One region of the Thalassotalea sp. Y01 genome, then DNA from elsewhere that is predicted to be linked to it. Evidence: predicted binding sites of a transcription regulator. Region 1 holds the regulator's gene; the other holds the start of a gene.
The links. The regulator NrdR, encoded in region 1, represses ribonucleotide reductase genes. The targets are predictions, from matches to a motif close to AAACACNANATNTNGTGTTT.

Region 1 (4,436 bases):
AAAATAAAGCCAATTTTTTTTCTATCCAACTTATCAGAGGAAATTCCATGCTAACTCGTGATATGAACATTGCTGATTTCGATGCAGAATTGTACCAAGCAATGACTAATGAAGTAGAGCGTCAAGAGCATCACATTGAGTTGATCGCGTCTGAAAACTACACCAGTCCGCGCGTTCTTGAAGCACAAGGTTCACAATTAACTAACAAATACGCCGAAGGTTACCCGGGCAAGCGTTACTACGGTGGTTGTGAGTTTGTTGATATCGCAGAAGAGTTAGCCATCAAACGTGCCTGTGAATTATTCGATGCCGATTATGCCAATGTACAACCACACGCTGGTTCTCAAGCAAACTCAGCCGTATTCATGGCATTGTGTACCCCAGGAGCCAAAGTGTTAGGTATGAGCCTTGCGCATGGTGGTCACTTGACGCACGGTAGTGGTGTTAACTTCTCTGGTAAACTATACGAACCAATCCAATACGGTTTGCACCCAGAAACTGGCGACATTGACTACGCAGAAGTTGAGCGTTTAGCGGTAGAACACAAGCCAGAAATGATCGTTGCAGGTTTCTCTGCATTCTCTGGTATCGTTGATTGGGCTCGTTTCCGTGAGATCGCTGACAAAGTTGGCGCTTACCTTATGGTTGATATGGCTCACGTTGCTGGTCTTATTGCTGCGGGTCTATACCCGAACCCACTTCCACATGCACACGTTGTTACTACAACGACCCATAAGACCCTTGCCGGTCCTCGTGGTGGCCTTATTCTTTCTGCATGTGGTGATGAAGCTATTTACAAAAAGCTTAACTCAGCGGTATTCCCTGGTGGTCAAGGTGGTCCTTTGATGCACATCATCGCTGCCAAAGCTGTTGCTTTTAAAGAAGCACTTGAGCCTGAATTTAAACAATATCAGCAAAAAGTATTAGATAACGCCAAAACTATGGTTCGCGTTTTACAAGAACGTGGTTACAAGGTGGTATCAAACGGTACTGAAAACCACTTATTGTTGTTAGATCTAATTGACAAAGACATTACTGGTAAAGACGCTGATGCGGCACTAGGTCGTGCGTTTATCACTGTGAATAAGAACTCGGTTCCAAATGACCCGCGTTCACCATTCGTAACCTCTGGTTTGCGTCTAGGTACACCAGCGATCACTCGTCGTGGTTTTGCTGAAGCAGAAACAGCAGAGCTGACCGGTTGGATTTGTGACATTCTTGATGACATCAATAATGAGCAAACAATTGACGCGGTTCGCGAGAAAGTGATCGAGCTTTGTTCTCGTTTCCCTGTTTACGCATAAATTGTCGTAAATCGTGATAAAAAAATGGTCGCACTTTGCGACCATTTTTTATTTTGTTAAAGTGTCGTTATAACTCTATTTTATTCTGGAAAACTATGCATTGTCCGTTCTGTTCCGCTACAGAAACTAAGGTAATTGATTCACGCTTGGTCAGTGACGGCCATCAGGTACGTCGCCGTCGTGAATGTTTGGAATGCCGTGAAAGGTTTACCACCTTTGAAGGGGCTGAACTGGTGATGCCAAGAATCATTAAACGTGATGGTTCAAGAGAACCTTTTAACGAAGACAAATTGCGCAGTGGTTTATTACGTGCATTAGAAAAGCGCCCAGTTAGCATTGAAGAAATTGAAGCGTCAATTAATAAACTCAAATCAAAATTGCGAGCAACAGGCGAGCGCGAAGTGAGCAGTGAATTGCTCGGTAACATCATTATGGATGAGCTAAAGTTGCTGGATAAGGTCGCTTATGTACGATTTGCCTCTGTCTATCGTTCTTTCGAGGACATTAGAGAGTTTGGCGAAGAGATTGCTCGTTTAGGTGATGATAAAAATTCAGGGTAATAACCTACACTTATCAAATCATGATAGATAGCCACGAATATTACATGCAGTTGGCAATAAAGCTTGCCGACAAAGGACGATACACCACATCACCAAACCCAAGAGTTGGCTGTGTCTTAGTGCGCGACTCGGTAATCGTTGGTCAAGGATTCCATGTTAAAGCGGGTCTTGGTCATGCCGAAGTTAACGCCATTAAAGATGCCGGCGAAAAAGCCACTGGCGCAACGGCTTATGTCACCTTAGAGCCTTGCAGTCACTTTGGCCGCACGCCGCCGTGCGCGCAAGGTTTGATTGACGCCGGTGTGCGTCAGGTTGTGTTTGGCATGCAGGATCCAAATCCCTTGGTAAGTGGGCGCGGCATTAAGATGCTGCAACAAGCCGGTATTGATTGTATCGGCCCGGTACTTGAACACGCGTGTCAGCAACTCAACCCAGGCTTTATAAAGCGCATGACCCAAGGGTTACCCTTAGTACGTTGCAAACTAGCCGCAAGCCTTGATGGTAAAACCGCAATGGCCAGCGGTGAAAGTCAATGGATAACCTCACCTGCGGCGCGTCGAGATGTGCAATCTTATCGCGCACAAAGTTGTGCAATCATTAGTGGTGCTGATTCGGTAATTACCGACAACGCACGATTAAATGTACGTTATCAGGAGCTTAGTAACGTTAATGGCTCAAATAATAGCGATTTAAGGCAACCTGTAAGAGTCATCATTGACACAAAGCATCGTTTAACGCCTGATTTAGCGTTATTCTCCATTGATGCACCAATAATTTTAATTCGTACAGAGCTTGAAACTGAGCACAACTGGCCTCATTTTGTTGAACAGATGCAAGTTAAGCAAGCTAATGACTTTGCTGATTTGCCTGATCTGATGCTAAAGCTTGCAGAGCGTGGCTTAAATGAAATCTGGCTCGAAAGCGGACGGCGTTTAGCCGGCGCATTTTTTGCGGCAAATTTGGTTGATGAGCTGATCCTGTATCAAGCCCCAAAATTGCTATCCGATGATGCGATGGGGTTATTGCAGGTTCCGGGTTTGAACTCGTTGTCAGCGGCGATAAATCTTGATATCAAAGACATCCGTAAAATAGGCCAGGATGTACGTTTTATTTGCCATATTGTTAAAGACTAATTTAACAGCTTAGTTTCGAAATTTATTAGGAAATAGTATGTTTACCGGAATTATTGAAGCCTTAGGATCTATTGCTTCGATTAGCGTTAACTCACAAGGTGCTCGCATTAAAGTTAATGTCGGCAAATTGGATATGAGTGATGTCAAACTGGGCGATTCAATCGCGACCAACGGCATTTGTTTAACTGTTGTTGACTATGACAAACAAAGCTACAGTGCCGATGTTTCTATGGAAACATTAAAGCGAACTGGCTTTGCTCATTATCAAGCTGGCGATAAGGTAAACCTTGAAAAAGCGATGTTACCGACCACCCGATTCGGTGGCCATATTGTCAGTGGGCATGTCGATGGTGTTGCCACCATTCAAAGCATAGAGCAAGTTGGCAACGCAACCGAATATTGGCTCGAATTGCCACATAGCCTAAAACAATATGCGGCAGAAAAAGGCTCTATTACTGTTGATGGTACCTCATTGACCATAAACTCAGTTGCAGATAATCAATTTCGCTTAACAATTGTGCCGCATACAATTGAAGAGACTATTATTAGTAGCTATCAAGTTGGTAGCCAGGTGAACCTTGAAGTTGACGTGGTTGCTCGATATTTAGAACGTTTGCTGTTTTGTCAAAATGAATCAGCAAGCAAAACCTCTGGCGTAACAGAAGAATTGCTGATCAATAGCGGTTTTATGAAAGGTTAAATTTATGAAGTTAAATACACCACAAGAAATCATTGAAGATATCAAACAGGGTAAAATGGTTATCTTGATGGATGATGAGGATCGTGAGAACGAAGGCGATTTCATCATGGCAGCAGAAAAAGTAACGCCAGAGGCGATTAACTTTATGGCCACCCATGGTCGTGGTTTGATTTGTATGCCAATGTCACGAGAAAAGTGTGAAAAGCTGAAGTTGCCTTTAATGGTTGATAAGAACGACGCTCAGTTTACCACCAACTTTACGGTATCTATTGAAGCCGCTCGCGGTGTCACTACCGGTATATCCGCTGCAGACCGTGCGACAACAGTACTTGCTGCCTGTGATCCTGAAGCGGACCATCGCTCTATTGTCCAACCTGGGCATATCTTCCCGTTAATCGCCAAAGACGGTGGCGTATTAAATCGTGCAGGGCACACCGAAGCCGGTGTTGACTTAGCTCGCATGGCTGGTTATGAATCTGCGGCGGTTATTGTTGAAATTCTTAATGAAGACGGCACCATGGCGCGTCGACCAGATTTAGAAGTCATCGCCGAAAAACATGATGTGAAGATGGGTACCATTGCCGACCTTATCGAATATCGTAATGAGACTGAAACCACCATCAGTCGCGTAAGTGAGTGCAAACTGCCAACTCAATACGGTGAGTTTGACCTTGTTGCATTTACCGATACCATCGATGGCATGACACATTTTGCGCTAAGCAAAGGTGAGATCAATGCC
Region 2 (4,436 bases), on a different contig from region 1:
CTGAAAATAGTCAATAGGCTACTATAAACCTATATTGACTATCATCCGTATTACACAATTAACACCAAGTTTCCTTTGATATTAATTGTTTACCTGGGCTAGAATCGAATCATTCTCATCAAGTTGTTTATACCTATGTCAAAACCTTTGAACGTTAACCCTGAAGAAATCGCTAAATTTGAAGCCGTTGCTCACCAATGGTGGGATTTACAAGGTGATTTCAAGCCGCTACATCAGATCAATCCTTTACGTCGAAATTTTATAACGTCACATGTTGGTGACTTATTTGACTTAGACATTATCGATGTTGGTTGCGGCGGTGGCATTCTCGCTGAAAGTCTGGCCCGACTCGGCGCTAAGGTAACGGGTATTGATATGGGTGAAGAGCCGTTAAATGTTGCCAAGCTGCATGCTTTAGAGTGCGGTGTTGACCTCAATTACCAAAAAATTCCCGTTGAAGAAAAAGCCGAACAATGCCCGGAGCAGTTTGACGTCGTAACCTGTATGGAAATGCTTGAACATGTGCCTGACCCGGCATCAATCGTGAAAGCCTGCAGCGACATGGTTAAACCCGGTGGTTATGTGTTTTTTTCTACATTAAATAAAACCATCAAATCCTACTTATTCGCGATAGTTGGCGCCGAAAAAGTATTAAAAATCGTACCAAATGGCACCCACGATTGGGACAAGTTTATTCGACCGAGTGAGCTTATCGGCTGGGCCGAAAATGTTAATTTAAAATGTTTTGATGCGACAGGCATTCATTACAATCCAGTGACAGAGAATCATAAATTGGGCGATGGTTTGGATGTTAATTATCTTATCGCTTGTCAAAAAATTGCCGAATAACTTACGGATACCAAAATTATGCTAAGCCAAGCTAAAGGCGTGTTGTTTGATCTTGATGGCACCCTACTTGATACCGCACAAGACTTAGGTGCGTGCCTCAATTATTTGATGGATAAATATGGCTTTGAGCACGTCTCATACGAACAATATCGATTAGTTGCATCCGATGGTGTATACCCATTGCTCGATCTTGGCTTTGCCGAGCAACTGGTGCATTTTGACCGCGAGCAATTGCGCCAAGAATTTCTCGATTACTATCTCGATAATATTGCCGTTCATAGCAAACCGTTTGACGGCATAGTTGAGCTTATAGATGCAATTGAACGTCAAAATGTGCCTTGGGGCGTGGTCACAAATAAGCCCGCGTTTCTTACCGATCCATTAATGTTGCAGTACCCAGAATTTAAACAATCGATCATTAATGTCAGCGGCGATACGTTACCACAACGTAAACCGGACCCTGCGCCAATGTTACTGGCCAGTGAAGCCCTTGGTGTGGCGAGCAAAGACATTTGGTATTTTGGTGATGCAGAGCGTGATATCCAGGCTGGTCGACGTGCGGATATGACTACCGTGATTGCCAAATGGGGTTATATTAAAAACGAACAAGAATTAGCCAGATGGCAAGCAAATTATTGCGTCGCTCACCCTTTGCACATTCTTGGTATCGATGATCAGGCCAAAGATCGCCCAAGCCTATAACTCACTGTTTTAAAAAACATTTAAATTGAATAGTCGTTTTTAGTATAACAAGGTCAAAAAACAACCAAAAAGATCTTAAAAAAAATTTTTTAGCGAAAAAAAGATCTTGCTTTTTTGCGATTCTCTTTAGAAACAAAGCGCACAATGTAAGTTGTTACTAACCGGGAAAGCGCAAGTGATTTTTCCACAATTTATTCACTATTTATTGGGGTTGCATTAAGGTCAAAACCTCATTATCTTGTGACTAGATACATTAAAAACCCCAACATATTGTGCATCGCTTTTTGTTGTAAAAGTGTGCAATCAGGGTAAAAAATACACGCGGCATGAAGCTGTGTGGCTGCGAGCCAGCGCTAATAAATAACAATAACTACAAATAAAAAAGCAGGGAACGCAGATCACGTATTACTGCCCTTTGCATACAAATCAAAGCTATGTATAAAAACTATAAAGACAGGTCATTCATGAACAACAACCTTTTTGTCACTAAGCGTACCGGTGAAAAAGAGCCTATCGACTTAGACAAAATCCACAAGGTAATCGACTGGGCAGCGGAAGGATTAGAATCAGTTTCCGTATCTCAAGTAGAAATTAAGTCACACATCCAGTTTTACGATGGCATCAAAACGGAAGATATCCATGAGACCATCATTAAATCTGCCGCTGATTTAATTTCAGAAGAAACACCAGATTATCAATACTTGGCAGCTCGCTTAGCGATATTCCATTTACGTAAAAAAGCCTACGGCCAGTATGAGCCGCCAGAGCTATTTGATCACGTACAAAAAATGGTTGAACTTGGTAAGTATGATGAGCATTTGCTGGCTGACTACAGCCCTGCAGAATTTGCTGAAATGGACTCTTTCCTTGACCATGATCGTGATAAAACCTTCAGTTATGGTGCGGTTAAGCAGCTTGAAGGTAAATACTTGGTGCAAAACCGAGTTACCGGCGAGATTTATGAAAGTGCCCAGTTCTTGTATGTATTAGTTGCAGCGTGTTTGTTTGCTAAGTACCCACAAGATACTCGTATGCGCTATGTACGTGACTTCTACGATGCTATTTCGACATTCAAGATTTCACTTCCAACGCCTATTATGGCTGGTGTACGTACACCAACACGCCAGTTCTCATCATGTGTATTGATTGAGACCGGTGATAGCCTTGATTCGATTAATGCCACATCAAGCGCCATTGTAAAATACGTTTCACAACGTGCAGGTATTGGTATTAATGCCGGTCGTATTCGTGCGCTAGGTAGCCCGATTCGTGACGGTGAAGCATTCCATACTGGTTGCATTCCATTCTACAAACACTTTCAAACAGCGGTTAAAAGCTGTTCACAAGGTGGTGTACGTGGTGGCGCAGCAACCTTGTTTTATCCACTTTGGCACCTTGAAGTTGAAAGCTTATTGGTTCTTAAAAACAACCGTGGTGTTGAAGAGAACCGTGTACGTCATTTAGATTACGGCGTTCAATTTAACAAAACCATGTATCAGCGTTTGATCAAAGGCGAATACATTACCTTGTTCAGCCCGTCAGACGTACCTGGTTTATATGACGCTTTCTTTGAAGATCAAGAACTATTCGAAGAGCTTTACGTTAAATACGAAAACGATTCGACTATTCGTAAGAAGCGCATTAAGGCCATTGAGCTATTTACCCTGTTTGCACAAGAACGTGCGTCAACAGGTCGTATATACCTGCAAAACGTTGATCACTGTAATACGCACAGCCCGTTTGATCCAAAAGTGGCTCCGGTTCGTCAATCAAACTTATGTTTGGAAATTGCCCTTCCTACGAAACCACTTGCTCATGTTAATGATCCAGATGGTGAAATCGCGCTATGTACTCTATCAGCCTTTAACTTAGGTAAAATTGAGTCGTTAGACGAACTTGATGGTTTAGCCGATTTAGCGGTTCGTGCGCTAGATAGCTTACTAGATTATCAAGATTACCCAGTACCAGCGGCATTAAATGCCACTGTCGGTCGTCGTACCTTAGGTATTGGTGTCATTAACTACGCATACTACTTAGCCAAAAATGGCGTGTTCTACTCAAATGGTAGTGCAAACAACCTAACACATAGAACTTTCGAAGCGATTCAGTATTACTTGCTTAAAGCATCTAATCAGTTAGCGAAAGAGCAAGGTGCGTGCCCACTATTTAACGAAACCAAACTTTCTAAAGGTATCTTACCGATTGATACCTACAAAAAAGAAGTCGACAAAGTCTGTTCTGAGTCGTTGCATCTTGACTGGGAAGGTTTGCGTGAAAGCATTAAGCAATATGGTGTGCGTAACTCGACCGTTTCAGCACTTATGCCGTCAGAAACCTCATCACAGATTTCTAATGCAACTAACGGTATTGAACCACCACGTGGTTTAATCTCAGTTAAAGCGTCAAAAGACGGTGTATTGAAGCAAGTTGTGCCTGAATACGAGCGATTGAAACACAACTACGAGTTACTTTGGAATATTCCAAATAACACAGGTTATCTTGAGCTCGTTGCTATTATGCAAAAATTCGTTGACCAAACGATTTCTGCAAACACCAACTACGATCCTAGTAAATTCGAAAACGGTAAAGTGCCGGTTAAGCAAATCCTTAAAGATTTATTGCTTGCTTATAAACTTGGCGTTAAAACCATGTATTACCATAATACCCGCGATGGTGCTGATGACAGCCAAGGCGATATGGATGATGGTTGTGAAGGCGGTGCATGTAAGATTTAATCTTGCCTGGCTATCTATCAATAAAAAGAGAAGGCATGGCCTTCTCTTTTTTTATGGCCAGAATTTAGGCCCTAGGTTTTAGGCCTGAGCATGTATGTGCAAGTTTTTATGTATAAGAGTGAGTACTGTGATTGAAAACCACTGCGCAGT

Region 2: the regulator NrdR is predicted to act here: its motif matches at 1,810-1,829, upstream of nrdA (class 1a ribonucleoside-diphosphate reductase subunit alpha).

What each region holds. Positions count from the first base shown of each region.
Region 1 is NZ_JABBXG010000009.1:105,608-110,043, reverse strand. Features, by position in the region: gene glyA (serine hydroxymethyltransferase) at 48-1,304, shown strand; gene nrdR (transcriptional regulator NrdR) at 1,400-1,864, shown strand; gene ribD (bifunctional diaminohydroxyphosphoribosylaminopyrimidine deaminase/5-amino-6-(5-phosphoribosylamino)uracil reductase RibD) at 1,885-2,997, shown strand; gene HII16_RS13485 (riboflavin synthase) at 3,035-3,697, shown strand; gene ribBA (bifunctional 3,4-dihydroxy-2-butanone-4-phosphate synthase/GTP cyclohydrolase II) at 3,702-4,436, shown strand, end outside.
Region 2 is NZ_JABBXG010000002.1:395,932-400,367, forward strand. Features, by position in the region: gene HII16_RS04560 (hypothetical protein) at 1-17, shown strand, start outside; gene ubiG (bifunctional 2-polyprenyl-6-hydroxyphenol methylase/3-demethylubiquinol 3-O-methyltransferase UbiG) at 136-849, shown strand; gene HII16_RS04570 (HAD-IA family hydrolase) at 868-1,551, shown strand; gene nrdA (class 1a ribonucleoside-diphosphate reductase subunit alpha) at 2,016-4,286, shown strand.